Regions from separate parts of the Lysinibacillus sp. FSL K6-0057 genome, predicted to be linked through region 1. Evidence: riboswitches for the same ligand, from Rfam matches in the RefSeq annotation. Region 1 holds a riboswitch; each other region holds the start of a gene.

What was found. A riboswitch is a leader RNA that binds a small molecule or an ion and turns the genes downstream of it on or off. The one in region 1 is predicted to bind lysine.
Region 2: linked by a shared signal. The riboswitch ahead of MHB40_RS18110 (aspartate kinase) and the one ahead of MHB40_RS01380 (amino acid permease) in region 1 are both predicted to bind lysine.
Region 3: linked by a shared signal. The riboswitch ahead of MHB40_RS11950 (transporter substrate-binding domain-containing protein) and the one ahead of MHB40_RS01380 (amino acid permease) in region 1 are both predicted to bind lysine.

The regions. Positions count from the first base shown of each region.
Region 1 covers NZ_CP152047.1:290,409-300,951, forward strand. Annotated here, with positions in the region: gene MHB40_RS01365 (nitric oxide synthase oxygenase) at 1-218, shown strand, start outside; gene MHB40_RS01370 (hypothetical protein) at 297-827, shown strand; gene MHB40_RS01375 (MFS transporter) at 897-2,105, opposite strand; lysine riboswitch at 2,284-2,460, shown strand; gene MHB40_RS01380 (amino acid permease) at 2,543-4,006, shown strand; gene MHB40_RS01385 (response regulator transcription factor) at 4,161-4,853, shown strand; gene MHB40_RS01390 (sensor histidine kinase) at 4,858-5,793, shown strand; gene MHB40_RS01395 (ABC transporter ATP-binding protein) at 5,924-6,847, shown strand; gene MHB40_RS01400 (ABC transporter permease) at 6,840-7,529, shown strand; gene MHB40_RS01405 (Nramp family divalent metal transporter) at 7,575-8,840, opposite strand; gene MHB40_RS01410 (response regulator transcription factor) at 9,051-9,746, shown strand; gene MHB40_RS01415 (HAMP domain-containing sensor histidine kinase) at 9,736-10,543, shown strand, end outside.
Region 2 covers NZ_CP152047.1:3,638,882-3,649,424, reverse strand. Annotated here, with positions in the region: gene trxA (thioredoxin) at 1-277, shown strand, start outside; gene uvrC (excinuclease ABC subunit UvrC) at 402-2,192, shown strand; lysine riboswitch at 2,301-2,479, shown strand; gene MHB40_RS18110 (aspartate kinase) at 2,614-3,840, shown strand; gene MHB40_RS18105 (YslB family protein) at 3,934-4,368, opposite strand; gene MHB40_RS18100 (succinate dehydrogenase cytochrome b558 subunit) at 4,641-5,249, shown strand; gene sdhA (succinate dehydrogenase flavoprotein subunit) at 5,316-7,070, shown strand; gene sdhB (succinate dehydrogenase iron-sulfur subunit) at 7,076-7,855, shown strand; gene MHB40_RS18085 (thioesterase family protein) at 8,063-8,524, shown strand; gene MHB40_RS18080 (LuxR C-terminal-related transcriptional regulator) at 8,712-8,933, shown strand; gene MHB40_RS18075 (MarR family transcriptional regulator) at 9,008-9,460, shown strand; gene racE (glutamate racemase) at 9,471-10,268, shown strand; gene rph (ribonuclease PH) at 10,404-10,543, shown strand, end outside.
Region 3 covers NZ_CP152047.1:2,436,943-2,447,485, forward strand. Annotated here, with positions in the region: gene MHB40_RS11940 (2-oxoglutarate dehydrogenase E1 component) at 1-1,031, shown strand, start outside; gene odhB (2-oxoglutarate dehydrogenase complex dihydrolipoyllysine-residue succinyltransferase) at 1,123-2,370, shown strand; lysine riboswitch at 2,712-2,898, shown strand; gene MHB40_RS11950 (transporter substrate-binding domain-containing protein) at 3,018-3,875, shown strand; gene MHB40_RS11955 (amino acid ABC transporter permease) at 4,046-4,771, shown strand; gene MHB40_RS11960 (amino acid ABC transporter ATP-binding protein) at 4,784-5,515, shown strand; gene MHB40_RS11965 (DUF6501 family protein) at 5,780-5,977, shown strand; gene MHB40_RS11970 (toxic anion resistance protein) at 6,026-7,093, opposite strand; gene MHB40_RS11975 (5-bromo-4-chloroindolyl phosphate hydrolysis family protein) at 7,090-7,740, opposite strand; gene MHB40_RS11980 (hypothetical protein) at 8,166-8,375, shown strand; gene MHB40_RS11985 (acylphosphatase) at 8,448-8,729, opposite strand; gene MHB40_RS11990 (globin-coupled sensor protein) at 8,775-10,502, opposite strand.

The sequences.
Region 1 (10,543 bases):
CATTTAAAGAAGATGGTGTGAGCATTGTTGATCATCATACAGCGGCTCAGCAATTTAAATTGTTTGAGGAAGCAGAAAAATCAGCAGAAAGAGAAGTTACAGGCAACTGGACATGGTTAATCCCGCCACTTTCGCCTGCAACGACTCATATATTCCATAAACCCTATGTAAATATATATCATACACCAAATTATTTTTATCAAAAGCCGTGCTATTAGCAGTAAAGGAGATGTTTACCTTCCTAATAATTTTGAAAATTAATTTCCAAATTACATGTTGAGGAGAGGGCGTTTACTATGTTAGACCAGCAAATCCCGAATATCCCATGGAGACAATTGACGACACCTTATGGTAGAGGAACAACCATCCCTCAGCTGATTGAACAGGAGCAATATCCACAGCTAGCTGCGTTAATTGAACATCAAGGTACACTATGGCAGGTGACACCCTGGGTTTTGCTTCTTCTTTTAAAAAAGCTAGCTAGTAAAAATACGGAGGATATCTCCTTACAAGAATTACAGTTATATTTGGCTGTGGCACATGCTATTACAAAGGATTATCTAGACTCAGTCAATACTGTTGAAACCATGCAGGAGCTATTAGATACTAACTATTTATGGTCAGAAAATGAGGACAATGATGAGCAGGAGTGGGAGGAAGAAACGCCAAAGGGCTATGGGCAGCAAGCTTTTGTAGGCTATTATTATTTTAGTTATTTACTCCTACAAGAGGCTATTCCTATTTTTTCTGCTATGACAGTTCATAGTAATGAAGCAAAAGAATGTCTTGCAGAATTGCTAACATTACTACAGCAATCTGACCATTAAACAATGCGTAAACGTATACACCATATAGAAATAAAGCAGATGGGGAACCTGAACCATCTGCTTTATTTATTAATGCACATATTCATCCTTGGAGGCTCTCATTGAGCAAAAGAAGAGTAATATTGCCACAACGACAAAGAGCCATCCCGCAATATTCCAGCCACCAAAGAAATCATGCAAGTAGCCAAAAAGAATAGGACCAATTGCGGCAAATAAATAACCCAAAGATTGTGCAAAGCCTGATAAATCAGCTGCCTCAAATGCAGTACGAGTGCGGAGAGTGAAGAACATCATTGCTAGGGCGAATGAAGAACCTCCTGCTAACCCTAGAAGGACCATCCACAGTACACCAAGACTAGTCCATTCCATGACAACACCAACAAACCCTACTAAATAGAAAGATGTAAACATCAATACAAGGGGGCGTTGTGAAGTCATTTTACCTGCAATTATAGGCACAGCTAAAGCCATTGGTACTTGTGAGAATTGCATGATGGAAAACATCCAACCGGCCTTGTCAGGAGCTAGCCCTTGGGCAATATAGATCTCGGGAATCCAAGCTGCAGTCGTGTAGAATAATAAAGACTGTAACCCCATTGCGCCTGTGACAGCCCAAGTAACAGGTGATTTCCATAAAGGTGTACCTGTCTTTTTAGATGTAGTAACTGGTTCGGGTTTATTTGATTTTAATTGAGGTATCCAAATTAAGATTGTAATGAGAACGAGTACGAGTGCAATGGACAGCGCACCTTGCCAGCCTAACGATGAATTGGCTATAGGATAGCTAATACCAGCACCAAGACCAGCAGTTAAATTCATGGACATGGTGAAAAAGGCCATCAATAAACCGACATGGTATGGAAATTTTAATTTTAATAATCCTGGAATAAGTACATTTCCAAAAGAAATGGCTACGCCAATTAGCACAGTACCTAATAGAAGTAACTCTGTTGTACCGAGTGAACGTAGGACAATCCCAAAGGCCAATAGAAAAGTTGATAAAAATAATGTTAGCTCAAGCCCTAGTTTGCGTGCTACAACTGGTGCAAATGGAGATATAATAGCAAAAGCAAGCAATGGAATCGTTGTTAGAAAGCCTGCCAATACATTAGATATCCCAAGATCTTCACGGATAAAGGATATAATTGGGCCAACAACAGTTAGTGGCATTCGTAATGTAGAGGCTATAAAGATAACTCCGAAAACTAAAAGTAAGGTTGTTCCTTTCCAGCTAATTTTTTTACTAGGATAACTAGCGGAATGATCATTTGTAGTCAAAATAAAATCCCCCCTAATCATAACCATTCTAATTGAACTACTATAACACTTTATCACACTATTAAAAATAGTAGAAGATTCATAAAATACAGAACATTTTCCGTTATATTGAAATGTCTATGGTCTTATGTTAGTATAATAAACATCATAAATTTAATAATTATATGCCTCATGTTTGTATTGAGGTAGAGGTCGCGATATTTATAAGTATGCTAATTGAAATGACAAGCATTGATGAAATTAGCTGAAAGGAAATATTGCCGAAGTGTGAGGGGACTTGAAAACCTCATGCTGGGGCTGTCTCCGAAAGGAACAGAACTGTCACGTTTGCACAACGTGTTGAGCTATCATTTAGGAAAAACTGAGGATTAACGTAGCCATCACAGTGTATATGTGATGGCATTTTTTTGCCTCATAAATAGGAAGGAAGCTATATCGTGAGTGAAATAAAAGTAAATCAGCTTGGTCATAAAGCACCGAAGCTGAAAAAAGAATTAAAAAGCCGCCATATTACAATGATTTCTTTAGGCGGTACAATCGGTACGGGGCTATTTTTAGCCAGTGGTGGTGCTATTGCACAGGCAGGACCTGGGGGCGCATTGCTGGCCTATGCCTTAATCGGTATTATGGTATATTTTTTAATGACGAGCTTAGGGGAAATGGCTGCGTATATGCCATCATCAGGTTCATTTAGTACCTACGCAACCAAATTTGTAGATCCTGCTTTAGGATTTGCATTAGGCTGGAACTATTGGTATAACTGGGCAATCACAATTGCTGCAGAAATCGCTGCCGTGTCATTAATTATGAAATATTGGTTCCCAGATAGCTCATCAGCACTGTGGACAGTATTATTTATTGCTGTTGTACTGACGTTTAATTTACTATCCGTAAAAAGTTATGGTGAAAGTGAATATTGGTTTGCCATGATTAAAGTCGTAACGGTCATCGTTTTTATTATCATTAGCTTACTAATGATTTTTGGTATTTTAGGTGGGCAGGCTCCTGTAGGTTTCACTAATTTCTTTATTAGTGATGGGCCATTCCATGGTGGCTTCCTTGCTACATTTGGTATTTTCCTAGCTGCTGGATTTTCATTCCAAGGGACAGAATTACTTGGAATTACAGCTGGTGAAACAGATGATCCTGGTAAAAATATTCCGAAGGCTGTTAAATCTGTATTTTGGCGTATTCTTTTGTTTTATATTTTAGCGATTGGTGCAATTGGGATGCTGATTCCATTCACAGATGAACGTTTATTATCAGAAGATATCGCAGTATCACCGTTTACACTAGTGTTTGACCGCCTAGGTATTGCCTTTGCTGCTTCATTAATGAATGCCATTATTTTAACGGCTATGCTGTCAGCAGGAAATTCAGGCCTGTATGCATCTTCTCGTATGCTATGGCAATTAGCGGTGGAAGGACATGCACCTAAATTTTTCGCAAAGCTAAGTCGTCGAGGTATTCCGATTTATGCACTGATGGCAACATTAGCTGTAGGTTGTTTAGCATTTTTAGCGTCATTCTTTGGTGATGGAGTGGTTTATATCTGGCTATTAAATGCCTCTGGAATGTCAGGCTTTATTGCATGGCTGGGTATTGCATTTAGTCATTATCGTTTCCGTCGAGCGTTTGATGCACAGGGCTTAGATCCAAAGTTATTACCTTATAAAGCCAAATTATATCCATTTGGACCATTATTTGCTTTTACCGTTTGTATGATCGTAGTCATTGGACAAAATTACACAGCCTTTACAGGTGATAAAATTGATTGGTATGGCATCCTTGTTTCGTATATCGGGATTCCACTATTTTTAGCACTATGGTTTGGCTATAAAATAAAGCACAAAACCAAAATGCTGCCACTTAAAGATTGTGATTTAAAAGTTGAAGAGTAAATAATAGAGCTGTTCTGTAAACCAAAGAGTGATGGGTTTATAGGACAGCTCTTTTTCGACACTCATGAACAAAATCTCTCAAAATAAACATCATAAATATGGTAATGTAATATAGATATGGAAATTTAGAGTTGGCAGGGAGAGGTGTATGATAGTGCAAAAGCATATTTTACTCGTAGAAGATGATGAAGCCATTCGTGAAATGGTCGATAATTACTTAACAATGGAAGGTTTCTCTGTCACAACAACGACCAATGGCGAAGAAGCATTACGAAGTTGTTTAGAAAATACCTTTGATTTAATCATCCTAGATATTATGATTCCTAAACTAAATGGATTAGAAGTATTAAAGATTATTCGAGAGCAGGCAGCACTTCCTATCATTATTATGTCTGCAAAAGACAGCGATGTTGATAAAGCATTGGGCTTAGGATTAGGAGCAGATGATTATATTGCTAAACCCTTTTCTATGCTAGAATTTTCGGCACGTGTAAAGGCTGTTATCAGAAGAGCTACAAAATACTCTAGTCAGGATAACCAAAAGCAAGATGTCCTAGAAATTGATAATTTAAAGATAGATATTGTTAATTACGCAATAGCAAAGAACGGGCAAGAGGTAAAGCTGACATCAAAGGAATTTTCTATTTTAAAGTTGTTTGTGACAAATCGTCATCGGGTTTTTACCAAAGAGCAAATTTATCAGATGATATGGAAAGATGCTTACTACGGCGATGAAAATATTATAAATGTACATATAAGAAGACTACGCGAAAAAATAGAAGATGACCCGTCAAATCCTCTATATATTAAAACCCTATGGGGAATCGGCTATAAGTTTGAGGGTTAAGAATATGATGATATTTCTATTACTAATAGTGGTATTGCTAATGGGGATTATTATTTTTCAATGGAAAGTCAAAAAGGAACAAGATCGCACTATCCAATACATGCATAGAAAATTACAAGTAATTGTGAATGAACAGACTTATGAACAGATTTTAGTAGCAACTACAAATTCAGAAATTCAACAGTTACTTATTACAATGAATACCGTACTAGATCAGCATCAAAAAATCCAAGCAACACATCAGAAAATGGAAAATTCCATGAAAAAGATGTTGGCAAACATTTCGCATGATCTTAAAACGCCTTTAACGGTTGTATTAGGCTATATTGAGATGCTTCAACTTCAGAGCTCGATTAGTGAGGAGGAACGCCAACGATTACTTACGGGTGTTCATGCTAAAACTTTAGAAGTATTAAAAATTATTCATACATTTTTTGATCTGGCGAAATTAGAGGCTGGAGATACAGATTATCCAATCACTAAAATCAATGTCAGTGAAATCTGTCGTAAAAATATATTATCTTTTTATGATCTGGTTACCTCAATGGGATTAGATATTAAGATTGATATCCCAGAGCGCCCTATGTATGCACTCGGTAATGAAGAAGCATTAGATAGAGCCCTAAACAATCTACTGTCTAATGCTATTGCATATGGAGCAGATGGCCATGTCATTGGAATTACCGTAAGAAATGATGAAGCCAATATTGATATTGATGTGTGGGATTGTGGCAAGGGCATTGATGAATATCATATCGATAGCGTTTTTGAAAGGATGTATACACTAGAGGATTCTCGAAATAAATCCTTCCAAGGTAGTGGTTTGGGACTAACGATTACAAAGCGACTAGTAGAAATAATGAATGGCTCCATTCGGTTATCGAGTATTCCCTATGAAAAAACCATTTTTACCATTTCGTTAAAACGAATGATGTATTGAATCCATTATGCTTGTAGAGCTTTAATGCTTTGCAGGCTTTTTTACTTAAGAAATTTGTAAGAATGCAGTAATAAAATAGAGAGTTTCATTTTTTATAATGAACGTAGTCACAATTGAGGGAGAGAATTACATGACATACATTGTAAAAACAAACCAGCTTACGAAAGTCTACGATGGAAAAGAAGTTGTTTCTGCTGTCAATATGAACGTTAAGAAGGGAGAGATTTATGGATTTTTAGGTCCTAATGGTGCGGGTAAAACCACTGTTATGAAGATGCTAACTAATCTAACGAAACCTACAAGTGGGGATGTAGAGATTTTAGGGGAGAAATTGACAGACCGATCCTATGAAATACTAAAAAGAATGGGATCAATTATTGAATATCCTATTTTCTATGAAAAATTAACGGCTAGTGAGACTCTGGAACTACATTGTGAATACATGGGTTATTATGATAAGAAAGAAATTGCGCATGTTCTTAATTTAGTAAAGTTATCGAATACAGAAAATAAGCAGGTTAAAGATTTTTCTCTGGGGATGAAACAGAGATTAGGCATTGCACGAGCTATTATTACAAAGCCAGAGTTACTTATATTAGATGAACCCATTAATGGATTGGACCCAGTAGGGATAAAGGAGTTAAGAGAGCTTTTCAAGATGCTTTGTAAGGAGTATGGCATAACCATTATTATTTCTAGTCATATTCTGGCTGAAATAGAACAATTGGTCGATACGATAGGTGTTATTAAGAATGGTAGGCTCATCACTGAGGTAGCAATGGATACAATCAATCGTGATCAGGTCAATTATACGGAAGTGATCGTAAGTGATGGGAAAAAGGCAGCGTTTATTATTGAAAGTGAATTGAAGATTACTAATTTCAAGCTGATGGATGATAACTCTATACGTATTTATGACTCAACAGTATCCCAGCAAACCCTATCTAGAGCATTAATTGAACATGGCGTTGAGATTGAGGAGATTAGTAAAAAAACAAGTTCATTAGAGGATTATTTCTTAAAGCTAATCAATGGAGGCGTTGTTCATGCTTAATTTAATGCGTTTGGAAATGAAAAAATTTCATTTAGGGTCCTATGTTAAAGGAGCCATTATTGCTAATTTTGTTATTCTTGGGTTTTTGTTTATGATTTTATTTATTTCTAAAGTAGAGGGAGATCCAGGGCTTGAAAATTATGAGGTTGCTTTAAGTGTCATTGATTCCTTTGTAAGAGCAGTTTTTATTATTTTTGCTTCTACGTTAATAGCTAAGTTAATCATCGGAGAATATAAATTTAAAACCATCACATTAGCCTTTATGTATCCTATAAGTAGAAAGAAATTAATGGTCGCAAAGCTTGCCATTGTCATGCTATTTACATTCACCATGATCATTATCTCCAATGCTCTTATTACAACAATTTTTTGTGTCATTAGCGATCGATATGAATTAATTCCTGATGTACTATCAAGTTCTTTAATTATCCAGCACATACCTTCTATATTGATGAATGCGATTGCCGCCTCAGGTATAGCTTTAATCCCATTGTATTTCGGGATGAGAAAATACTCCATACCGACAACGATTATTTCATCTATTATAATTGTATCTGTAACTTCGTCTAATTCAGGTAACTTTACTTTAAACGATATTATTATTATTCCAATTACTTTAGCAATCGTGGGTCTTGGTATTGCCTATTTAGCCATACGGAATGTTGAGAAGGTTGATGTGTAATCGAAAAAAACAGGTACTCAATTTTTAAGAGTACCTGGTTTTTTATTACGCAAATATTGTTTCCCACAGTAAATAGATATTCAATGCCACAACGATGACAACTACAAACCAACCTAAAATAGTTGTAATACGATGATTGACTAAACTGCCCATGATGTCGCGTTTGCTTGTAAACATGACAAGTGGGACCAGGGCAAATGCAATACCGAAAGATAACACAACCTGACTTAGAACGAGAGCATAGGTTGCGTTCACCCCTGATGCAATAATGACTAGCGGAGGCACCATAGTAATCGCTCTTCGTAAATAAAGTGGTATTTTTCTTTGAATAAATCCTTGCATGACTACGTCGCCTGCTAAAGTTCCTACGGAGGAGCTAGCTAGCCCTGCAATGAGTAAACCTAAGCCAAAGGAAATAGCTGCCATTGGGCCGAGCGCCTCTTTTAAGCCATTATAGGCTACATCTAAATCTTCTACTACCATGCCTTGTGTGTGGAATACTGCTGCGGCAATAATGAGCATGCTCATATTGATGGCACCAGCAATAATCATAGCGATGATAATGTCGATAAATTCAAAACGGAAAATACGTTTCTTTTCATCCTCATTACGACCAATAATACGACTTTGTGTTAACGAAGAATGTAAGTAAATAGCATGAGGCATAACGGTTGCACCTAAAATACCTGTTGCTAGTAATAGCGAATCTACACCTTCAAAGTGTGGCGTGAACATGCCAATCGCTACATCGCCCCATGCTGGCTGGGCTAAAAATGTTTGGAAGGCAAATGCTAATACAACAATTAAAACCATGCCTGAGATACCTGCCTCAAAGGCTCTAAATCCTCTTCTTTGCAGCTCTAAAATAGCGAATGAACCCACCGCTGTAATCAATGCTGCGGGAAGCATAGGAATATTGAAAAGTAAATAAAGCCCTAATGCTGCCCCGATAAATTCAGCGAGGTCAGTGGCAATGATGACCAATTCAGCCTGTATCCATAAAAAGATAGATGTTTTTTTAGAAAAATGCTCGCGTGCTACTTCAGGTAAATTCTTTCCTGTCGCAATGCCAAGCTTGGCAGACAGGGATTGAATTAACACGGCCATTAAATTAGAAAAGGCTATAACCCAAAGTAGCAAATAGCCGTATTGAGAACCTGCTGTAATGTTTGTAGCAAAATTACCAGGGTCGATATAGGCGACTGCTGCAATGAAAGCAGGTCCTAAAAATGGTAAAAATCGTCGCCAACCTTTTATATCTCCATCTAAAACCGCCTCTGCAGACGGTTTTGTGACTTTTTTGTAAACCATATTGTTCCCTCGTTTCAAAAAGTATCATTAACGAAATAAAGTTTCCTATAGGAAAATAAGATATTAGTATTCTAACGCTAGGAATAAAAAAAGTGAAGTAGTTTGTTTTATCTTTCTTTATAAGTATGTGTCATTCTCATCATTTTCTAATTAGACTTTCACCACTTGTATCGTATACGATGAAAAGAAAAGGCGAAGGACGGATTCGACATGACGCATCGAATTTTAATTATTGAAGATGAAGAAAATATTGCCAGAGTGCTACAACTGGAGCTTCAATTTGAAGGGTATGAGGCAGAAATGGCCCATACAGGAGCAGAAGGCTTACTACAATACCGTGAGCAGCAATGGGATTTAATTTTACTTGATATCATGCTACCTGAGATGAGCGGTATTGATGTGCTAAAGCGGATTCGTGCAACAGAATCCCAGACGCCTGTTATCATGTTGACTGCCAAAAGCGAGGTAGAGGATAAGGTAAAGGGCTTGGATTTAGGAGCCAATGATTATGTGACAAAGCCTTTTGAAATTGAGGAGCTGCTGGCACGTATTCGCAATGCTTTACGATTTTCGCAGAAGGTCAGTCCAAAGCAAGTTGCCCTTATATTTGGCCATTTATCGATAAACGAGCAAACAAGGGAAGTTGTCTATTTTGATAAGGAAATTCAGCTGACACCTCGTGAGTATGATTTGCTGTTCTATTTACTGAAACATCCCAAACAAGTACTGACAAGAGAGCAAATACTAGAGGCTGTGTGGGGCTATGATTATTATGGGGATACAAATGTTGTGGATGTTTATATACGTTATGTCCGTCAAAAGCTTGAAGCTGCCAATGCTACACCTCTTATTCAAACGGTTCGAGGTGTTGGGTATGTGCTAAAGGAACACAGTTATGAGACTTAAAACAAAAATTCATCTACTAACAACATTGCTAATGCTAGTTATAGTAGTGGCAACAAATAGTGGAATTTATTTGTTGTATGAGAAATTTGCCTATGATACGGAATATAATCAGCTCCAGACACGGGCAAATGATTTAAGCGCTACACTGAGTCAGTTAAATGCACAAACCAACCTACAGCAAGTATTAAGAGCGTATATGCCAACAGATGGCGCTGTCTATATTTATGAAGGTGAGCGTTTGAAAACAAAGGTTCAGGCTACTCTTGAAATGCAAGAAGGTCCTTCTATTACCTACACAATGCCTGCTATTTGGATAGACGGAACGGTTGTGGACATAACATTACAGCAATCTATGGAAGAAGTAGAGCGGACATTAGATTTGTTAAAGGTCATATTGATTGTTGTATCGATTATGGCAACAGTTCCGATTTTCCTAGCGAGCTTAGTACTTGGGCGTCTTATTTTATTACCGCTAGAACGTTTAAATGAGACCATGCGCAAAAGTGCATCTACTGGGAAATATGAAAAAATAGATATCGCAGAAAAAGGTGGAGACGAGTTAACAAATATTAATCGTACTTTCAATATGATGATGGAGAAGCTTGAGCAGCATTATCAAAAGCAACAAGAATTTGTATCAAACGCCTCCCATGAGCTGAAAACACCTATAACTGTTATTGAAAGCTATGCAAAATTACTCCTAAGAAGAGGTTTTGATAATCGGGAGGTTGCTCAGGAATCCTTACAAGCCATTGCTAATGAATCATCTCGTATGCATGAAATGGTGCTGCAATTGC
Region 2 (10,543 bases), 1.7 Mb from region 1:
GGACGATATTAAAGAAGGGTTAGTACTAGTAGACTTTTGGGCTGCTTGGTGCGGACCATGTAAAATGATTGGGCCAGTTCTTGAAGAAATGGACGCTGCAGGTAGTGCGGCTAAAATTGTAAAAGTTGACGTTGACAATAACCAAGGTACTGCAGCTCAGTATCAAATTATGTCAATCCCGTCTTTACTATTATTTAAAGATGGAGAATTAGTTGACAAAACTGTAGGCTTCCAACCGAAAGAAGCTTTAGAAGCATTTATCGCAAAACATGCGTAATGAATGAAGTTCACAAAGCCGAGCCATCAATAGATGTGTTCGGCTTTTTTTCGTTATATAATAAAGAAAAATAACTAATAGGATTCATTGAGGGGAATTTTTACTTAGGGGGGGCAGGTAGGTAATGAACGATTTAATAAAGCGAAAACTGGATATTTTACCGGATCAGCCTGGCTGCTATTTGATGAAAGATCGACAAGGGACAATCATTTATGTCGGTAAAGCAAAAGTTCTGAAAAACCGTGTACGCTCCTATTTTACTGGAACACATGAAGGGAAAACTCAAAGACTTGTAGGTGAAATAGAAGATTTTGAGTATATCGTGACATCATCTAATATTGAAGCACTTATTTTAGAGCTGAATCTCATCAAGTTACATGATCCAAAATATAATGTCATGTTAACGGATGATAAGACCTATCCATATTTAAAAATTACGAATGAAAAACATCCTCGTCTGATTACAACACGGAGGGTAAAAAAGGATAAGGCTAAATATTTTGGTCCTTATCCGAATGCCTATGCAGCGAGCGAAACGAAAAAACTATTGGATCGATTGTATCCGTTGCGCAAATGTGTACAATTACCCTCCAAGGTTTGCTTGTACTATCACATGGGTCAATGCTTAGCACCTTGTGTTAAGGAAATTGATGGTCAGGTTTATCAAGAGATGATTGAGGATATGACGAAGTTTCTCAATGGTGGTGTGGAGGCAGTCAAAAAAGAGCTTGAAGTTAAAATGCTTGCAGCCGCTGAAAACCTAGAATTTGAACGAGCGAAGGAATTTCGAGATCAAATTGCCCATATTGATACGGTCATGCAGAAACAAAAAATAGTATCAAGTGATACAACAAATCGCGATGTATTTGGCTATGCCGTTGAAAAAGGGTGGATGTGTGTTCAGGTTTTCTTTGTACGCCAAGGTAAACTGATTGAGCGTGATGTCTCGATTTTCCCGATCTATCAAGATGCAGAGGAAGAATTCTTAACATTTGTTGGGCGCTTTTATGAAAAGCCAGAGCATATTAAGCCAAAAGAAATTTTTATTCCACAAGCCATTGATGCAGCCATCTTAACGGAATTATTAGAGATCAAAGTTCTCACACCAAAAAGAGGTCAAAAGAAGGAACTGGTTGAATTAGCAACCAAAAATGCCGAAATTGCTGTGGCAGCTAAATTCCAGCTGATAGAACGTCAGGAAGAACGTACGATTGGCGCTTGTGAGGCACTTGGTGAAGCAATGGGTATTAGTGCACCTTTACGAATTGAGGCTTTTGATAATAGTCATATGCATGGAACAGATGCAGTATCTGCCATGGTTGTTTTCATTGATGGGAAGCCTGCGAAAAAGGAATACCGAAAATATAAAACGCGTACAGCAGCCAAGCATGATGATTACGGTGCAATGCAGGAGGTTATACGTCGGCGATATATACGTGTTTTAAAGGAAGGTCTACCATTACCAGATTTAGTGTTAATTGATGGTGGTAAGGGGCAAATGGAAGTAGCCCGTGAAGTACTAGAAGATGAGCTTGGTCTTGTCATACCGATTGCTGGCTTAGCCAAGGATGACAAGCATAATACATCTCAGCTATTGTTTGGTGATCCGCCAGAGGTGATTGCCTTAAAACGTACAAGTGATGGCTTTTATTTATTACAACGAATTCAAGACGAAGTCCACCGCTTTGCTATTACCTTCTTGCGTCAACAGCATGAGAAGCATGCCATTCAATCTGTACTAGATCATATTGAAGGGGTAGGACCAAAACGTAAGCAACAGTTGCTTAAATATTTCGGATCAGTCAAAAAAATTCGAGAGGCGAGCGAGCTAGCTTTACAGGAGGCAGGGATGCCCGCTAATTTAGCAAGCCAAATTTTTAGCTATTTTCAGCAAGAATCATTGTCAAAGGAATAGGCATGTGCTATGGTTGTAAATAACATTGTTTTCAATGTTATGGAGAGATAACTGGCGTGACTAGCTTGTTTACGCTAAGGCTTAATGAATTGAATACATTCACTTTAAGGTGATGATAGAGGTGCAAGATTCAAGAGTAACACAATGGAGGATGGACAAGTCCAGAGATATTGTGTGAAAGGGGAGCTTGCCGAAGTACAGCGTTGTTGTTTCCATTGCTGTACTGGTTTTGCATTTAAGAAATGTAAGACTGTCGATTCTAAACGTTTCGGAGAGCTATCACACATGCGCAAGTTACGATTATTGTACATGTTATAGGCAGCTTTCACGTTATGTGGATGCTGCCTTTTAGTTTTTCTAGAAACGGTTTTGTCTCCTGTAATTAGGTGAAATACATGGACTGGAAGGGAGAACGAAAGAAATGGCTAAAATCGTGATGAAGTTTGGAGGAGCTGCATTAGCTTCTACTGAACAAATCCAACGGGCAGCTCGGAAAGCGATTGCTGAAAAGGACAGAGGATTTGATGTAGTGGTAGTTGTTGCAGCAATGGGACATACTGCCAAAGAAATGAAAATGATGGTACATCAACTAACTGACGATGTGTCAAAACGAGAATTAGATGCAGTTTTGTCTACAGGCTCTCAATTATCTAGTGCTTTATTTGCCATTGCCTTACAGGACGCGGGCTATCAGGCTGTGTCTCTGACTGGATGGCAGGCAGGTATTCATACGGATGGTATGTATCGGCATGCGCGTATCGACTATATTGATGTTAGTCGAATCGAAGAACACTTTGCACAGGGACAAATTGTAGTCATTGCTGGGGAACAAGGGGTTGACGAAGATCACAATATCACCATGCTTGGGAAAGGTGGAGCTGAAACGGCAGCTGTAGCGCTTGCCATCGCATTGGAAGCGGAGCGAGCTGATATGTATACAAATGTGGACGGTGTTTATACAGCAGATCCATGTTATGTGACATATGCCCAAAAGCTACAGGAAATTTCCTATGATGAAATGTTGGAATTATCTCATTTAGGATCTCATGTCATACATCCACGTGCGGTGGAGTTAGCAAAGAAATTTCAAATGCCTGTTATCATACGCTCAAGTTTAGTAGAGTCGGTAGGCACTTTATTGAAGGAGGAAGTGGAAATGGAAAAAAACTTAGTTGTTCGTGGCGTGGCCTTTGAATCAGATATTATTCGTTTAACAGTAGGGTATGATGCTTTCTCTAATGCTTCATTAGCAGATATATTTACTATTCTTGCTGAGAACCGCATTAATGTAGATATTATTGTTCAAGCCATTATTGATGGGCTGAAACCAACTGTTTCGTTTTCCATTTTAAAAGAGGAATTTGCAGAAGCATTACGTGTTCTAGAAGATAGTAAATTATCACTCGGATTTAGTTTTGCAGACTTCGAAATAGGGTTGGCGAAAGTTTCCATTATTGGTTCAGGCATGGCCTCTAATCCAGGTGTTGCTGCTCGTATGTTTGATCGGTTACGTTGTGAAAATATCCCTGTAAAAATGGTAAGTACTTCTGAAATAAAAGTTTCTGTTGTTGTACCACAGGATGATATGATCCAAGCAGCTAATGCACTGCATGATGAGTTTAATTTAGAGCAAGCACTTTACATATAATAATAGAAGAAACAGCATTTTATGTAATTGTCCGAAATTAAAGGAAGAAAAAAGAAGGATTGTCATCCCGTTAGGGGGAGACAATCCTTTTTATTACTCTGAGGGAATGGTATTCATAATACGTTCTTTGACGTCCCATTTGACTGTAAACATGACGTATTGTTGCTTTTCTCGCTTTTCATTATAGCATTCTGTAAGATAGCCTTTAGCTAGTTGAATTTGCTCTGCTATAAATCCTGCTTCAAGTTTAAAGCTACGTTGTTTAATTTGCAGAATTTCAGGGTCGTTTGTCAACTGGAAAATGCGTCCATCCTTTGATTCCTTCATAAGCTCTAATGTACCCCAGCAGGCATCTGCGAAAAATGCGATAAGTTCATCTTGACTTTTACATGGGAACTTGCGAGCAAGCTCTTTACCTGCCCAATAAAGGACATCATCTTCATGTTTACCGAGTATAGAAGATAGAATATGATCACGAATGATCTCATAGCCAAATGATGAGATTGTAGGAGATGGAGTGTTTAACATTGTTATCCTTCTTTCTTAGAATTTTCTTAAAATTTAAGGGTAATAAAGTAATGATAGATTTTTCGAGAAAAAACGACGCATCATGTACTAGATTAGTTCTTTAATAAGCTCTATGAAAAACTCCGAGTTGCCTTGACGCTCGTAGCTCTTGAGAGTACAATAAACATGTCATAATATTGTACCATGATGAAATACACAGTCAATGAAGTATCATTTACAAAATGATGACTTCTTTTGTTGTGCTATTTTAAGTACTAAGGGGGGTAACAGTCTTGTCGAAAGATCGAGAGTTTTTATGGCGTCGCTTACATTCTCTACTTGGGATCATTCCAGTAGGTCTGTTTTTAACGATGCACCTGTTCATTAACTTTACAGCAACAGGCGGGGCAGAAAGTTACAACGATGCTACCGCAGTAATGGAAAAGATTCCATTCCTTATCCTAGTTGAATGGATTGTCATCTATATTCCATTAATGTTCCACGCATTCTATGGTGTCTACATTGCATTCACTGCTACACCAAACACAGGACGTTTCAGCACGTACCGTAACTGGATGTTCTCTTTACAACGTTTTACTGGTGTATTCTTAGTGATATTCATCGCATGGCATATTTTCCAAACTCGTATTCAAAAAGCACTTGGCACACACGTTGATTACGACATGATGGCGAATATCGTTGCTAATCCATTCATGCTTGGATTCTACATTGTTGGTATTTTATCAGCAACTTTCCACTTATCTAACGGTTTATGGGCATTCCTAGTAAGCTGGGGTATTACACAATCTCCTCAGTCTCAAAAGATTGCTACTTACGTAACAAACATTATTTTCGTAATTCTAAGTGTAGTTGGTGTGGCAGCTATTTTAGCTTTCGTATAATTCAATAGAAGCTACGATAGAGCACATGCAATCATTGCAATTTTTTAAGAGGAGTGAGAAATAATCATGGCGAAAAGCAAAATAATTGTTGTCGGCGGTGGTCTTGCCGGTCTGATGGCAACGATTAAAGCAGCTGAAGTTGGTACTGAAGTTGATTTATTCTCATTAGTTCCTGTAAAACGCTCACACTCTGTTTGTGCGCAAGGCGGAATTAATGGTGCGGTAAATACAAAAGGTGAAGGGGATTCTCCATGGATTCACTTTGATGATACAGTATATGGTGGGGACTTCTTAGCGAACCAACCACCAGTAAAAGGTATGTGTGACGCAGCACCTGGCATTATTCACTTAATGGACCGTATGGGTGTTATGTTCAACCGTACACCAGAAGGACTTTTAGATTTCCGTCGTTTTGGTGGTACTTTAATGCACCGTACAGCTTTCTCTGGTGCAACAACTGGTCAACAATTACTATATGCGCTAGATGAGCAAGTTCGTTCTCATGAAGTAGCTGGTTTAGTAAATAAATATGAACACTGGGAATTCCTTGGTGTTATTATCGATGAAGACGGCGTTTGCCGTGGTATCGTAGCGCAAGATATGCGTACAGAAGAAATTAAATCATTCCGTGCAGACGCTGTTATTATGGCGACTGGTGGCCCTGGTATTATCTTCGGTAAAACAACAAACTCTGTTATTAACACAGGTTCTGCTGCTTCTATCGTTTATCAACAAGGTGCTTCATATGCGAATGGTGAATTCATTCAAATTCACCCAACAGCGATTCCTGGAGATGACAAAAACCGTCTAATGTCAGAATCAGCTCGTGGTGAAGGTGGTCGTATTTGGACTTATAAAGACGGTAAACCTTGGTACTTCTTAGAAGAGAAATACCCAGCTTATGGTAACTTAGTACCACGTGATATTGCAACACGTGAAATTTTCGACGTTTGTGTAAACCAAAAACTTGGTATCAATGGCGAAAACATGGTATACCTAGATCTTTCACATAAAGATCCACATGAATTGGACGTTAAACTTGGTGGTATCATCGAAATCTACGAAAAATTCGTAGGGGATGACCCACGTAAATTACCAATGAAAATTTTCCCAGCAGTTCACTATTCAATGGGTGGATTATGGGTTGACTACAATCAAATGACTGAAATTCCTGGTCTATTTGCAGCAGGTGAATGTGATTACTCTCAACATGGTGCAAACCGTCTTGGTGCAAACTCATTATTATCTGCTATTTACGGTGGTATGGTTGCAGGACCAAACGCAGTAGATTATGTAAAACATCTTAAAAAGCATGCTGAAGATCTTCCACAAGAGATTTACGATGCTCGTGTAACAGAGGAACAAGCGAAATGGGATGCTATCATGAAAATGGAAGGCACAGAAAACGCTTACTTACTGCATAAAGAGCTTGGTGAAATGATGACTGCTACAATGACTGTAGTACGTTACAATGATCAGCTTGAAGATACATTGAAAAAACTTGATGAGCTTACTGAGCGCTGGAACAACATCAACATCAATGATACGCAAAAATGGAGCAATCAAGGCGCGCACTTTACACGTCAGCTTAAAAATATGTTAGTGCTTGCAAAAGTAATGACAAAAGGTGCACTATTACGTAACGAATCTCGTGGTGCGCACTATAAACCTGATTTCCCTAATCGTGATGACGAGCAATTCTTGAAAACAACAATGGCGAAGTTTGACCCAACTACTGGTAATCCAATCATCACGTACCAAGAAGTCGACGTTTCTTTAATCCCACCACGTAAACGCGACTACTCTGCGAAAGGAGACTAAAAGTTATGCAAATCTCAGCTAATACTGGAAGAATGGTTAAAGTAGAAGTCTTACGTCAAGATACACAGGGCGGCGATAGCTACTGGCAAAAATTCCAAGTGCCTTACCGTCATGGTATGAACGTAATTTCTATTTTAATGGAAATTCAAAAAAATCCTGTTACTGAAAATGGTGAAAACACATCGCCAGTATCATGGGATATGAACTGTTTAGAAGAAGTTTGTGGTGCATGTTCAATGGTGATCAATGGCCGTCCACGTCAATCATGTTCAACACTTGTTGACCAATTGACTGAACCAATTAAATTGGAGCCAATGAAGACATTCCCTGTTATTCGTGACTTACAAGTTGACCGTGAACGTATGTTCAACGCGCTTAAAAAAGTTAAAGCATGGGTACCAATCGATGGTACGTATGATTTAGGTGAAGGTCCACGTATGCCAGAAGGTAAACGTCAATGGGCTTATGAATTATCTAAATGTATGACTTGTGGTGTATGTATGGAAGCATGTCCGAACGTATCTGAAAAAGCTTCATTCATCGGGCCAGCTCCATTATCACAAGTACGTCTTTTCAACACTCACCCAACTGGTGCAATGATTAAAGACGAACGTTTAAATGCGATTATGGGCGATGGTGGCCTTGCGAACTGTGGTAACTCTCAAAACTGTGTTGCTGCATGTCCAAAAGGGATTCCTTTAACAACATCAATCGCTTCATTAAACCGTGCTACTTCAGTGCAAATGTTCCGTAACTTCTTCGGTTCTGACCACTATGTAGACTAATATACGGACAAGCTAAACTCCCTTACACTTTGTGTGAGGGAGTTTTTTATAGTTATAGAAATGAATAGTCAACAAGATGATTATTCGTGTTTTTTCTATGATAATATAGCATTTTCTTTTATAATGAATATGGATTCATTTTGTTAACCGTCATCATAACTCGGTTGATGATCAGACGGGCAATTATATGACAGGGGATGGTATATCATGAAGGCAAATTATATCGATAATTTTCAAGAGTGGGAAAAGGGATTTTCATTTTATAGTGAGGTACGCGTGCGATTTTCAGAAACAGACATGTATGGTCATATGAACAATACGATTAGCTTTACATATTTTGAGCAAGCAAGAATTGATTATTTCCGACATTTAGGTATTTTAATGCCTTCTGCAGGGGATGATATACAATCTATACCAATAGTAGCCGATTTACAATGTGATTATGTAAAGCAGGTTTTCTTTGATGATGTTCTACGCATTTATACAAAAATCGCACAAGTTGGGAATTCGTCGATGGATATTCATTATCTAGCAAAAAATCAAAAGGACGAAATTTGTTTCACTGGTCGTGGAACGATTGTGCAAATGGACCCTCGCACAGGTAAAAGTGTGCCGATCTCAGAGGAAGAAAAAACGAAATTAATTCAGTTGGCTATTCTACCTCACTAGTTCAATATGTAACTATATGTAAATTTATTAAAATAGTAGGAATTACATTTTACGTAAAATTTACGAATGTATCTATGTAATTTTCGAAATTTTTAAGGAAACATGGAATAATCATGCAAATAGCCGTCACCGCTTCCTGCCCCTTAACATAAGTTACAATACGTGCGGGGGAGGAGGGTGTAACTGAATGAATGGCTCTCATCATCGTTCTCTTTTAACAAACCGAGAACGTGAAATATTTGCGCTTTTATTAGCTGAAAAAACAACGAGAGATATTGCAGAGCAGCTTGGTATTAGTGAAAAAACAGTGCGAAATCACATTTCCAATACAATTCAAAAGCTAGGTGTAACGAATCGATCTCAGGCGTTAATTGAGCTGTTACGCTTGGAAGAATTTAAATTAGACTAATGGACACTTGCTATTTCGTGAAAAAAACGACAAAATAGAACTATTCAACGTATTTTTAGGAGTGAAATAGTTATATGTCGGATGAAGTAACAAAGCACTCACCTGAAACCGTTGCAACGGTTGAAAAGGAATTACGCTATATAGCGGCCATCGTGAAGCAAAAGGGAAGAGAAATTGTTTCCGATTATGCGATTACGCCGCCACAATTTGTTGCATTACAGTGGTTAGAAGAGCTTGGTGATATTACAATTGGCGAATTATCAAACCGTTTATATTTAGCTTTTAGCACGACAACAGATTTAGTGGACCGAATGGAGAAAAATGAATTAGTCAAGCGTGTGCGTGATGAAAATGATCGCCGTGTCGTTGTCGTTCATCTTCTCGAAAAAGGCGAACGTATTATTCAAGAAGTTATTGAAAAAAGACAGCAATACTTGCAAGAGATGCTTGTTGGTTTTAATGAACAAGAAGTCGCGCAATTATCAAGCTACTTAGAGAAACTACATGTACACATGAAACAGGATTGAGGCGGAAAGTATGAATGCCCCGATAGGCGTTATTGACTCAGGAGTAGGCGGTTTAACCGTAGCAAAAGAAATCATGAAGCGATTGCCAAACGAAACGATTTATTATATTGGCGATACAGCAAGGTGTCCGTATGGTCCAAGAAGTCGTCAGGAAGTACGGAATTTTACTTGGCAAATGGCAAAAGCACTCGAAAAAATGAATGTTAAGATGCTCGTTATAGCTTGTAATACAGCGACTGCAGTAGCACTCGAAAGTTTACAAAGAAATATGCCTTTTCCGGTACTAGGTGTTATCAATGCTGGCGCACGTGCAGCTGTAAAGAAAACGAAGCGACATGAAGTCGTTGTGCTTGCAACAGAAGGAACGATTAAAAGTGGGGCGTATGAAGAAGCCTTGTTGTCACTCAATACGTCAACACATATTATTCCACTAGCTTGTCCAACATTCGTGCCACTTGTAGAAAGTGGCGAATATAAAGGTGACTTTGCAAATAATTTAATAGCTGAAGGCTTAAAGCCGTTGAAAAATCGACAATTTGATACGGTTATTTTAGGGTGTACACATTATCCTATTCTACAAAAACAAATTGAAGCTGTTGTCGGAGAAGATGTGAATGTATTATCTTCTGCGGAGGAAACAGCAAAGGATGTTCAGGAAATGTTAGCTTATAACGGCACTTTAGCAAATGCAAATGCGGTGCCTGTTCATAAATTTTTTGCAACTGGTTCTGTTCCAATTTTCCGTTCGATTGCTGAGAATTGGTTAGAGCAAGGTACTCTCGACATAAAACGTATCACATTAAAATAAAAAATCAGCTTAGCAACAGGCTAGGCTGATTTTTGCCGTTTTCAGCATTGTACATAAGCCACCATCGAGTACTTTTTTGATGGCACAAATTATGATAAGATGAGGGCGCGAAAGTTTTTAGGAGGAACGAAAAATATGACAAGATTTGATGGTAGAAATGCAGATGAGCTAAGACCTGTGAAAATAGATAGTGAGTATCTATTACATCCAGAAGGCTCCGTATTAATTCAAGTAGGCAATACAAAAGTAATTTGCACAGCAACGATTGAAGACAA
Region 3 (10,543 bases), 2.1 Mb from region 1:
TAGCGTATGCAACGATTATCCAAGACGGTACACCAGTACGTTTTACAGGTCAAGATGCTCAACGTGGTACATTCTCTCAACGTCACTTAGTACTACATGATAAAAACAACGGCAATGTCTTCACACCACTACACCATATTTCTGGTGCGAACGCATCCTTTACAGTATACAACTCTCCACTGACTGAAGCTGGGGTAGTAGGCTTTGAGTACGGTTACAATCTAGAAAACAGCCATGTACTAACAGTATGGGAAGCACAATTCGGTGACTTTGCGAATATGGCACAAGTGATGTTTGATAACTTTATTTCAGGGGCACGCTCTAAATGGGGTCAAAAATCTGGCCTCGTTATCCTATTACCTCATGGTTATGAAGGTCAAGGTCCAGAGCACTCTTCAAGCCGTATGGAACGCTATTTACAAATGTCAGCTGAAAATAACTGGTTTGTAGCGAACTGTTCAAATGCAGGAAACTACTACCACTTATTACGCCGTCAAGCAGCATTATTAGGTACAGAAGGGGTACGTCCACTTGTAGTCGTATCACCAAAATCATTATTACGTCACCCATTAGCTGCGGCGAATGCTGAGCAATTAGCAAATGGTTCATTCCAAGAAGTGATTGAACAACCAGGCTTAGGCGCTAAACCAGAAGCTGTAGAGCGCATCGTTTTAGGTACAGGTAAAGTGATGATCGACATAGCAGAGCGCGTGAAAGACGGCGAAGGCTTCGATCACCTACACATTATCCGTGTAGAACAACTTTACCCATTCCCAAAAGAGCAAGTTGCTGGTATCATTGCTAAGTATCCTAATGCGAAAGAGATCGTTTGGGTACAAGAAGAACCTAAAAACCAAGGCTCATGGAATTATGCACTAGAAACATTATATGCACTTTCAGAAGGTAAAAAGCTTCGCTATGTAGGTCGTCCTGCAATGAGCTCAACTTCTGAAGGAGATGCAGATTCTCATAAAGCAGCACAAGCAGCTCTTATTGAAGAAGCGGTTGCTGAGTCAGTAAAGGTTAAATAATCACATATCAATTTTTGAAACTGGGCTACTTGCCCTTAAGCAGTAGCCCTTCTATGTGCGTCATGCACGTTAATCAAAGGAGGAAATGAAAGTGGCTGAAATTAAAGTCCCTGAATTAGCAGAATCGATTACAGAAGGTAGTATCGCACAGTGGGTAAAAAAAGTGGGCGATCGCGTTGAAAAAGGTGAATTCATCGTTGAACTTGAAACAGATAAAGTAAACGCTGAGATCATTTCTGAAGAAGCAGGTGTATTAACACAAATTTTAGCTGAAGAAGGCGATACTGTACTAGTTGGTCAAGTTATCGCAGTAGTAGAAGCAGGCGAAGGCGCAGCAGCAGCACCAACTGAAGCAGCTCCAGCTCCGGCAGCGCCACAAGCAGCACCTGCACCAGTTGCAGCGGCTCCAGTAGTAGAAGAAACTTCTGGTGAACGTGTAGTTGCATCGCCAGCAGCACGTCGTCTTGCACGTGAAAAAGGTATTGACCTTGCAGCGGTATCTCCAGTAGATCCACAAGGACGCGTACGTGTACAAGATGTAGCAGCACATGGTACAGCACCAGCTGTAGCACCAGTAGCAGCACCTACATCAGTAGCAACTTCAGGTGGCCCAGTAGTATTCACACCAGCGGCTAATTCTGACCGTGTAACAATTGAAAAAATGAGCCGTCGTCGTCAAACAATTGCAAAACGTTTATTAGAAGTGAAACAATCAACAGCAATGTTAACAACATTCAACGAAATTGACATGACAAACATCATGGCACTTCGTAAACGTAAACAAGAAGAGTTTGTGAAAGCAAACGACATCAAACTTGGTTTCATGTCATTCTTTACAAAAGCTGTTGTTGCAGCACTAAAAAAATATCCATACGTAAACGCTCAAATCTCTGGCGATGAAATTCATTTAAATAACTTCTTTGATATCGGTATTGCTGTATCAACTGAAGAAGGTTTAGTCGTACCAGTTGTACGCGATGCAAATAGCAAAAACTTCGCTGAAATCGAAAAAGATATCGCTAACTTAGCGACAAAAGCTCGTGATAAAAAATTAGGCCTAAATGACATGGCTGGTGGATCATTCACAATCACAAACGGTGGTGTATTCGGTTCATTAATGTCAACACCAATTATGAACGGTACGCAAGCTGGTATTTTAGGTATGCACTCAATTGTTAACCGTCCAGTTGGCGTAAATGGTGAAGTTCAAATCCGTCCAATGATGTATGTAGCACTTTCTTACGATCACCGTATCATCGATGGAAAAGATTCTGTAGGATTCTTAAAAACAGTTAAAGAATTAATCGAAAATCCTGAAGATTTATTATTAAATTCATAATGCCATTAAACCCTGCGAACAATGTTCAGCAGGGTTTTTTTGTGCATGACGAAAGGTTTTGACCGATTCTATTTTTGAAAGAGTACGAATGTTATATCGTTTAGAGGAGCCAAAAGAAATAAACACAACTTTTCTCACAGAGAGCATATACGCTCTAATAAAAATTTGTTGTAATTTTCGGAAATATCGATGAAAGCTCAACGATTTAAAATGGATAGGGAACGCACAATACCCTAATATTGTCATTAGTCAGAAAAATGTTAAAACTGTCTTGACGAACATATTAGTTTTATAGTAGTATCTAAATATCAATTAAATAAACAAACCTCACGAATATTTACCAGTGAGGTAGAGGCGCGGTATTTATTAGTTCATTGTAGAGTACAAGCAAGCGAAGACGCAATGAAGAAGGAAATATCGCCGAAGTATAAAAGGAGCTCGTACTTTTATACTGGGTCTGCAGTGAATAAGTGCAGGACTGTCCTAGTAAATGGATTTCCAGATTTACTAGGTTGTGCTATCTCGGAAACATGGAAATTATAGTGAGGATTTGGGCAACTGTCATAAAAGGTAAGACCTAAGTTCAATATACTTAGGTCTTTTTTAGTACAGTTGTCTTATTTTTTTACAGAAAAGGGGAGTTTTTCATGAAAAGAAAATGGTTGTTAGTAATGATCTCTATCATGACGGCAATTGTGCTAGCTGCATGTGGCACAAGTGACAAAAAAGAGGGCGGTTCAGGTGATGCTGGAGCTGACAAAGAAGAAGGCGGCGGTGAATTCCGAATTGGAATGGAGGCTGGCTACCCACCGTTCAACTGGACACAGCAAGATGATGCGAATGGCGCTGTGAAAATAGCGGATAATGCAGAGTATGCAGGTGGCTATGATGTACAAATGGCGAAGAAAATCGCTGAAGGTTTAGGCAAAGAGTTAGTCATAGTTAAAATGGAGTGGGACGGATTAGTGCCAGCGCTACAATCGAACAAAATTGATGCGATTATCGCAGGTATGTCACCAACAGAAGAACGTAAGAAAACAATTGATTTTACAGAAAACTATTACACTTCTGATTTTGTGATGGTTATTAAAAAAGGTAGCAAATATGAAGATGCAAAATCGATTCAAGATTTCTCAGGTGCTAAAATTACATCACAATTAAATACATCAAACTACACAGTGATTGATCAAATCAAAGGCGTAGAAAAACAAACGGCAATGGAAAGCTTCCCAGCAATGCGTGTGGCTTTAGAAGCAGGTAAAATTGATGGCTATGTAGCTGAACGTCCAGAGGGTATTTCTGCTGCTGCTGCCAACGATAAGTTCACATATGTAGCATTTGAAGAAGGCTTTGATACAGATCCATCAAATACTTCAATTGCTGTAGGCTTACGTAAGGACGACGCAAATCGTGAAAAAATCAATGAAGTTCTAAAAGGCATTTCGGAAGACGATCGTCAAGCGATTATGGAAGAAGCTATTTCGCAACAACCAGCAGCACAATAATGACAAGGCACGGGCTAGTTGCTAGTCCGTGCATGATCATTTCATCATTATCAAAATGAGAACCTCTCTACATAATGATAATGTCCTAGCGTGACAAAACATAGAATGGTAGAAAGAGCTAGGACACAAAAGAAATAAGCAAGCAAGATGACATTGTTAGGAGGAACATCATGAGTCTTGAATGGATACTTTCAATTATTGAAAACAACTGGCAAATGTTTTTACGAGGTGCGTATTATACGTTACTGATTTCGAGTATTAGTACAATTATTGGTGCATTTATCGGATTTTTCATCGGAATTATGCATACGATTCCAGTTCGTAAAAAAGGTGTGAAATTTTATAGCTTAAAGCTCATTAATTTTATACTGACATGCTATGTTGAATTTTTCCGTGGTACACCAATGATTGTACAGGCTATGGTTGTCTACTACGGATTAGATATCGCATTCGGTATCGATATGCACTTTATTACAGCAGGTATTTTAGTCGTTTCCCTCAATACAGGGGCATACATGGCAGAAATTGTTCGTGGTGGTATTGTATCGATTGATAATGGTCAATACGAGGCAGCATCAGCAATTGGTATGAATCACTTCCAAATTATGATTCACGTTGTCTTACCACAAGTAGCGCGTAACGTCTTACCAGCGACTGGTAACCAATTAATTATGAATATTAAAGATACAGCCGTTTTAAATGTCATTGGGGTAACGGAATTATTCTTCCAAACTAAATCAATTTCAGGTAACAACTTCCGCTATTTCGAATCATTCTTTGTTGCATGTATTCTTTATTTCATCATGACATTTACCGCATCACGCATTCTTCTTTACGTTGAAAAACGTCTAGATGGACCTGATGCCTATCAAAAAGAACAAAAAGAAGCCGTATAGGGGGACGCACAAATGGCAGTCATTAAAATCGAACATTTAAGTAAATCATTTGGACGTAACCAAGTGTTAAAAGATGTGAATTTCCAAGTGGAAAAAGGGGAGGTAGTTTGTTTAATTGGCTCCTCTGGCTCTGGTAAATCCACACTGCTTCGTTGCATTAATTTATTAGAAACACCAAGTGGCGGTCAAATTATTTATAAAGGGGAAGACATCTTAGATGAAAAGCACAATATTCAAGAATATCGTACACATCTAGGCATGGTGTTCCAGCAGTTCAATTTATTTAACAACCACAACGTCATAAGTAATTGCACAGTGGGCCAAGTCAAAGTGTTAAAACGTTCGAAAAAAGAAGCAGAAGAAACGGCGCTTAAATATTTGAAAATCGTTGGCATGGATCAATATGTGAATGCCAAGCCGCGTCAGCTTTCAGGCGGACAAAAGCAGCGTGTGGCCATCGCTCGCGCCTTATCGATGAATCCAGATGTAATGCTATTTGATGAGCCAACATCCGCATTAGACCCAGAAATGGTAGGTGAGGTATTAAAGGTCATGCGTCAGCTAGCAGATGAGGGCAATACGATGCTCATCGTGACACATGAGATGGAATTTGCCAAAGAAGTGGCAGATCGTGTTGTCTTTATGGATAAAGGCGTAATTGTCGAAGAAGGACCTCCAGCACAAGTGTTAGTTAATCCATTACATGAACGTACGAAGGAATTTTTAAAGCGTACTTTAAAATAAGCACAAAAAAGGTGAGTCCAACCAGTTGGACTCACTTATTTTCTAGAATTCCATTCTGCATAAAGCACAAAGCAGATTGCGAATGCTACAGCAATGATAAAAAACCATTGCGGAACACCACCAAAACTCATCATAACACCTCAAATTTTCATTTTTTTTGGATAGAATAGGTATAGTATTTCTTTTTTCTCCACAAAAGACCAAAAATATTATAGAATAAGCAATAGACATTAGCTTTTGCTAGTAAAGAGAGGTAGAGAGAATATGTTACATTTAAAATGGAAAGATGCGCCAACATTACGAACAGTTACTTGCAAACATACAAATGCATCAAAATACTTAGTATCCAACGTATTAACAGTAGGGAAAGAATATGAAGTGAAAAATGAAACAGAAGAGTTCATTTTTATCATCGACAATACAGGTAATGTCGGTGGCTACTATAAAGATTATTTTGAATAAAAACAAACAGGGTGGTTCAGAACTTTTACTGAGCCACCCATTTTTTTGTTAATCTCGCCGATAGCTGCTAGCACCCGCCACATCCTGTAGCTGTTGTTTCTCTTGTTCAGTTGCCGTATGCAGGGCAAATACATCTTTAATCGCTGTTTGCAGCTCTTGCTGTGTTTCTTTAAATTTCGAAACTTGCTGTTCAAACGAGGGACTAGAGAAGCGATCATGGGCCTGTGATAATCGTTCCTCTAAACGTGCATAATGATGATCCATATGCATGGACAGCATCATCGCCAGTTGGTTTTTCCAGAGTGGAATCAAGGTAACGATAGAAAACTCGATTTTTTCTGCTAACGTTTGATTGGCCTGCTGAATCATACGGATTTGAGGAGCTGTTTGCAGGGCGACTTGCTGTGATACTTGTAAATCGTAAATACGTTGATCCAGTCTTTCAATTTGAGCGGCGAAGTCATTTAATTGCTGGATCGCAAGTGGCTGCTTGGTTGCTTGGACACTTGTTATTTGTGCAGGTAGCTCTACCTCAATGGCTTGCTGCTTCTTCATTTGTCCTGCGGCAATGGCTGTTGCCAATTCCTCAAAAAAACCTCGATTATGGGCATATAGCGCCTCTAAGTTTTCAACATCCTTTATCAGCTGAAGCTGTGCACGTTCCAGCTGAACACCAATACGTTCCACCTGTATACTAATACGTTCAAATTCTGTTAGCGTTTGCTTTACAGTAGGCTCGGTTTTGCCAAAGATTTTTTTGAAAAAGGTTTGCTTCTTCGGTTCCAAAGCGGTCGGGTCTACTCGATCTAACGTCTGCATTAAAGAATCGAGCATTTGACCAATTTTTGTGACGTCCTTTTGCTTTACTTGAGCAAGCATGCGGTCGGCAAATTGAGACAGAGCTCGCTGTGAATCTTGCCCAAGGGACAGCAATGATTCAAAATCAGTCAACTTGATTTGACTGGCATACAGTAATGCACGACTTTGCGCAAGAGGCGATAGCGTTTCATAAGTCGCCATCGCCTCGTTTTGTGGAGTTGTTTCTAAATAGGATTGGACTAGTGGAGAAAGCCCTGGTATGGTATTTAGTTGAAATGCGTGTTCGTTTGCTGTCATTTATCATCGCCTCGCCAGTCCAATTGTTCTCTACGTCTAAGATTGGAACGATTTGCGAATTCAATCTCCATTTGCAGATGATCGATATCATTAGCAAGCGCATCCTTTAAATCAATTTGAATCGTATCATTCAAATCAGTCAGGGTTTCACGTGTTTTGGATAAGGTCAATTGAATTTCCTTATCCTTCACTGGCTGCTTGGAAAGCATCGTATATTTATCCGTTAATTCCACAGCAGAAGGTAGGTGTGCATAGAAAAATGGTTCCACATTATAAAATTTACGTGGGTCTGTCTTGACGATTTTGACGATATTTTTTGAGATACGCGTCATTTCAAGTAGTTGTTTAAAAGCAGAAACAGAACGTACACGTAAATAGTTTTGACTCAATGTTTGAATATGCTTATTAGCTGTTAATACTTGTGTTTCAATGTGTTTGAATTCTTCTTTTGTGATGCCTGCTATTTGCATGACTTTCTTTTTTTGTCTATGTTTCAGCAACGCTGTACTCGTCGCATAGGAACCCGCAAACAGTAAACCACCAAGGAAGAATCCAGGATTTGCCGCAATTGCTGCGATAGAAACAGTCGTGAGCGAAATAAGAAAGCTGGCACTATGTCTAGAGAAAAACTGTCCGACACTAAGCATTGTTTCATCCTCCTTGCTTTTCAATATGTCTATCTTCTTATACGAAATAATCGACATAAAGTTTCATTGAAAATTAATCCCTTACATAAATTTTACTGCTATTTGTGAACTTTCTCAATGATAATACATAGAATAAGTGAGTTGTTTCGATGAATTAGTCGATTTTGTCCTCTTAAGGAGTCATTTAGATCGCTTTTTTTCAATTCAAGAGCGGTTTCTGCCTCAGAGAGAGCGGTATTACTCAAATTGAGAGCGGTATTGATCCTCGAGAGAGCGGTTAAGTGAGATCCATGAGCGGCTTCGGCATCGAGATGAGCGGTTTATTATCTAAGAAGAGCGCCTTCATCCAAAAGAATAAAGTAGTGAAGGCCTTGTATGAAACTTTTTCCAAGTAAATTCGTAACTGATACAAAGGGGGATAGATCATGTCGAAAATTTTTCTGGTGTCTATTACTAAAAACATTGATGATCAAGTAAGTGAGCAAAAAGTGAAAGAAAAAGTCTTTGAGAAAAAATCAAAGTTAAAAGCGTATTTAAACAAAGAAGGGTATATGAAGGAATCTAAAAATCAATATGTGAAAATCACGGACGAATCGATATTTGTTGCTGCGATTCAGAAAATAAAAATCAAATAATAATCATGAGGTCATGTTCCTACGAGCATGACTTTTTAAATGTGTTTTTAAAGACATTTAAAAAGCCAGACATTAAACAATGTCTGACTCCATACGTATATAGCCTTTTAAATCGTCGGATAGTTCTAATGAAAATGAATTGGAATCGGCTTGGGGGCTAACGCCTTTTTGGACAAAAAGGAGGAATTCATTGAGTGCCTTTTCTGAGCCCTCCACTTCCACTTCAATTTGCTCTGCGTCATTCAACCGACAGTATCCTTTTAACCCTAATTCAATCGCTTTTTGCTTGATGAAGAAACGATAGCCTGTGCCATAGACATCACCAAAAAATTTTATACTTGCTCGTTTGTTCAAGGGAATACCTCCTACTTAATGAGGGAGAGGGATGAACCTCTCCTTTTATTGCATGACACGTTCTTTTTCTAAATAGGCAATTAAGTTATTAATGTAATAAAGCACATGCTTAGATGCCTCATCGACCTCTTTTAGATGCACATCGGCTTGCTCGATATGACCCGCTTTATGGGCTTCAGCGGCAAGCTTCGCTGATTCATGGACACGTAAGTGATAGCCATCTAACTCATGATAGTCCTGTAAATGACCAAAACGTTCGACTGTACGAGGTGCTGTGTACCATTTGCCAAGTCGACAGTCTCGATGCGAAGAAACATCGCTTGGATCAACGTTTTCTAGGCCAAGGAACATGTTATAAATGCGCCATTTCCATAAAATATGATCCGCCTTCGATAATTGTAATAGGGCAATGGATGAAAGCTGAACATTATTGTTAGCAATGAGATCATTACGGAAACGGTTAATTTCTTTCCCTAATAAATGAATATCGCTAGATGTATTATGACTATAATCACGAATATCTTCTTGTAAGCTTGAAATTTCGATCATTCTTGCTGAGACTTCATCAATTGCGGCTGCTTGCTCCTGGGAAATGGCTGCCGTATTTGTCACATCTAAATTAATACCTTCAATCGCCTGAACAATGGCATTTAATAATGGTAACGAATCTTTTGCTTCAACGGTTGCTTCTTTAATAATGGCTGTAGTATCAGTAATCGAGTTAGATACATCATTGGAATAACTCTTTAAATGATGGACATTCGCAGATACTTCACTTAGCGCAGATACCGTGTTTTCAGCAAGCTTTCTTACTTCCTGTGCAACAACCGCAAAGCCTTTCCCATGTTCACCAGCACGCGCAGCTTCAATGGAGGCATTCAGTGCGAGGAGGTTGGTTTGATCGGCGATTTGATTGATTAATGTGACAACCTGCTCAATATCATTTACCCGTTTTTGCAATTCTGAAAATGATTCTACAATGGAAGTAAATGTTTCTTCAGTTTTAAAGATTTCCGATAAGGCATGCTCAATTGCGTTTTTCCCTTTCGTTGCATGGTCAACAGATTCGGTTGTTTTCTCAGATATGTGAGAAGACATGCGCGCAACCTCATTGATAGAAGCAGCGATCTGTTCTGTAGCAGCTGTAGAGGATTGGATTTCTTCATTTTGCTTATCTAGGCTAAAAACTAAATCCTTCATGTACATAATTTTGGCATTGACATCCATTAAAGAGGATACTTCTCCTACCACATTTTCAATAATACGCTCCGTCAACACCTCCACCAATAACTCTTGATCGACATTGACAGCGGATTGGAATGATTTCATATATTGAAATGCTTTATTCGGCTTGATACCAAAATTGTATAAAATATATGTAGTAATGTAGAAGGCAAATTGGTTGAATACAACAATTAATTTACCAGGCTCGTATTGATGCTTGCGAAATAGATTGAAAAATTTGACAGTTTCGTCTACATAATGATCATCACGTGTTCCTAAGAAAAACTGTGTTAAATATTGATTAATATTTTCTTCACTAATGGTTAATTGAGAGGTAGGGGATATCTCGCTTAAATAATGATGAAAAATGGCATTCATGGAAGGGGTAATATCTTTGAGCTTTTGATAGAGTGCCTTTAAGTGCTCTTCATCCTGTGAAGAGAAATGGTTGAATGCCAGAGTTTTGTGAAATCGGCCTGTTGCATGTAAATCTGTACCACGTTTTAGTAGCTCTTCTAGCTCTGCTTTAGGTCGAATGCTTGAAAACATAAAAATACCTCCAAAAAGTATGTATAATAAGGTAATAATAG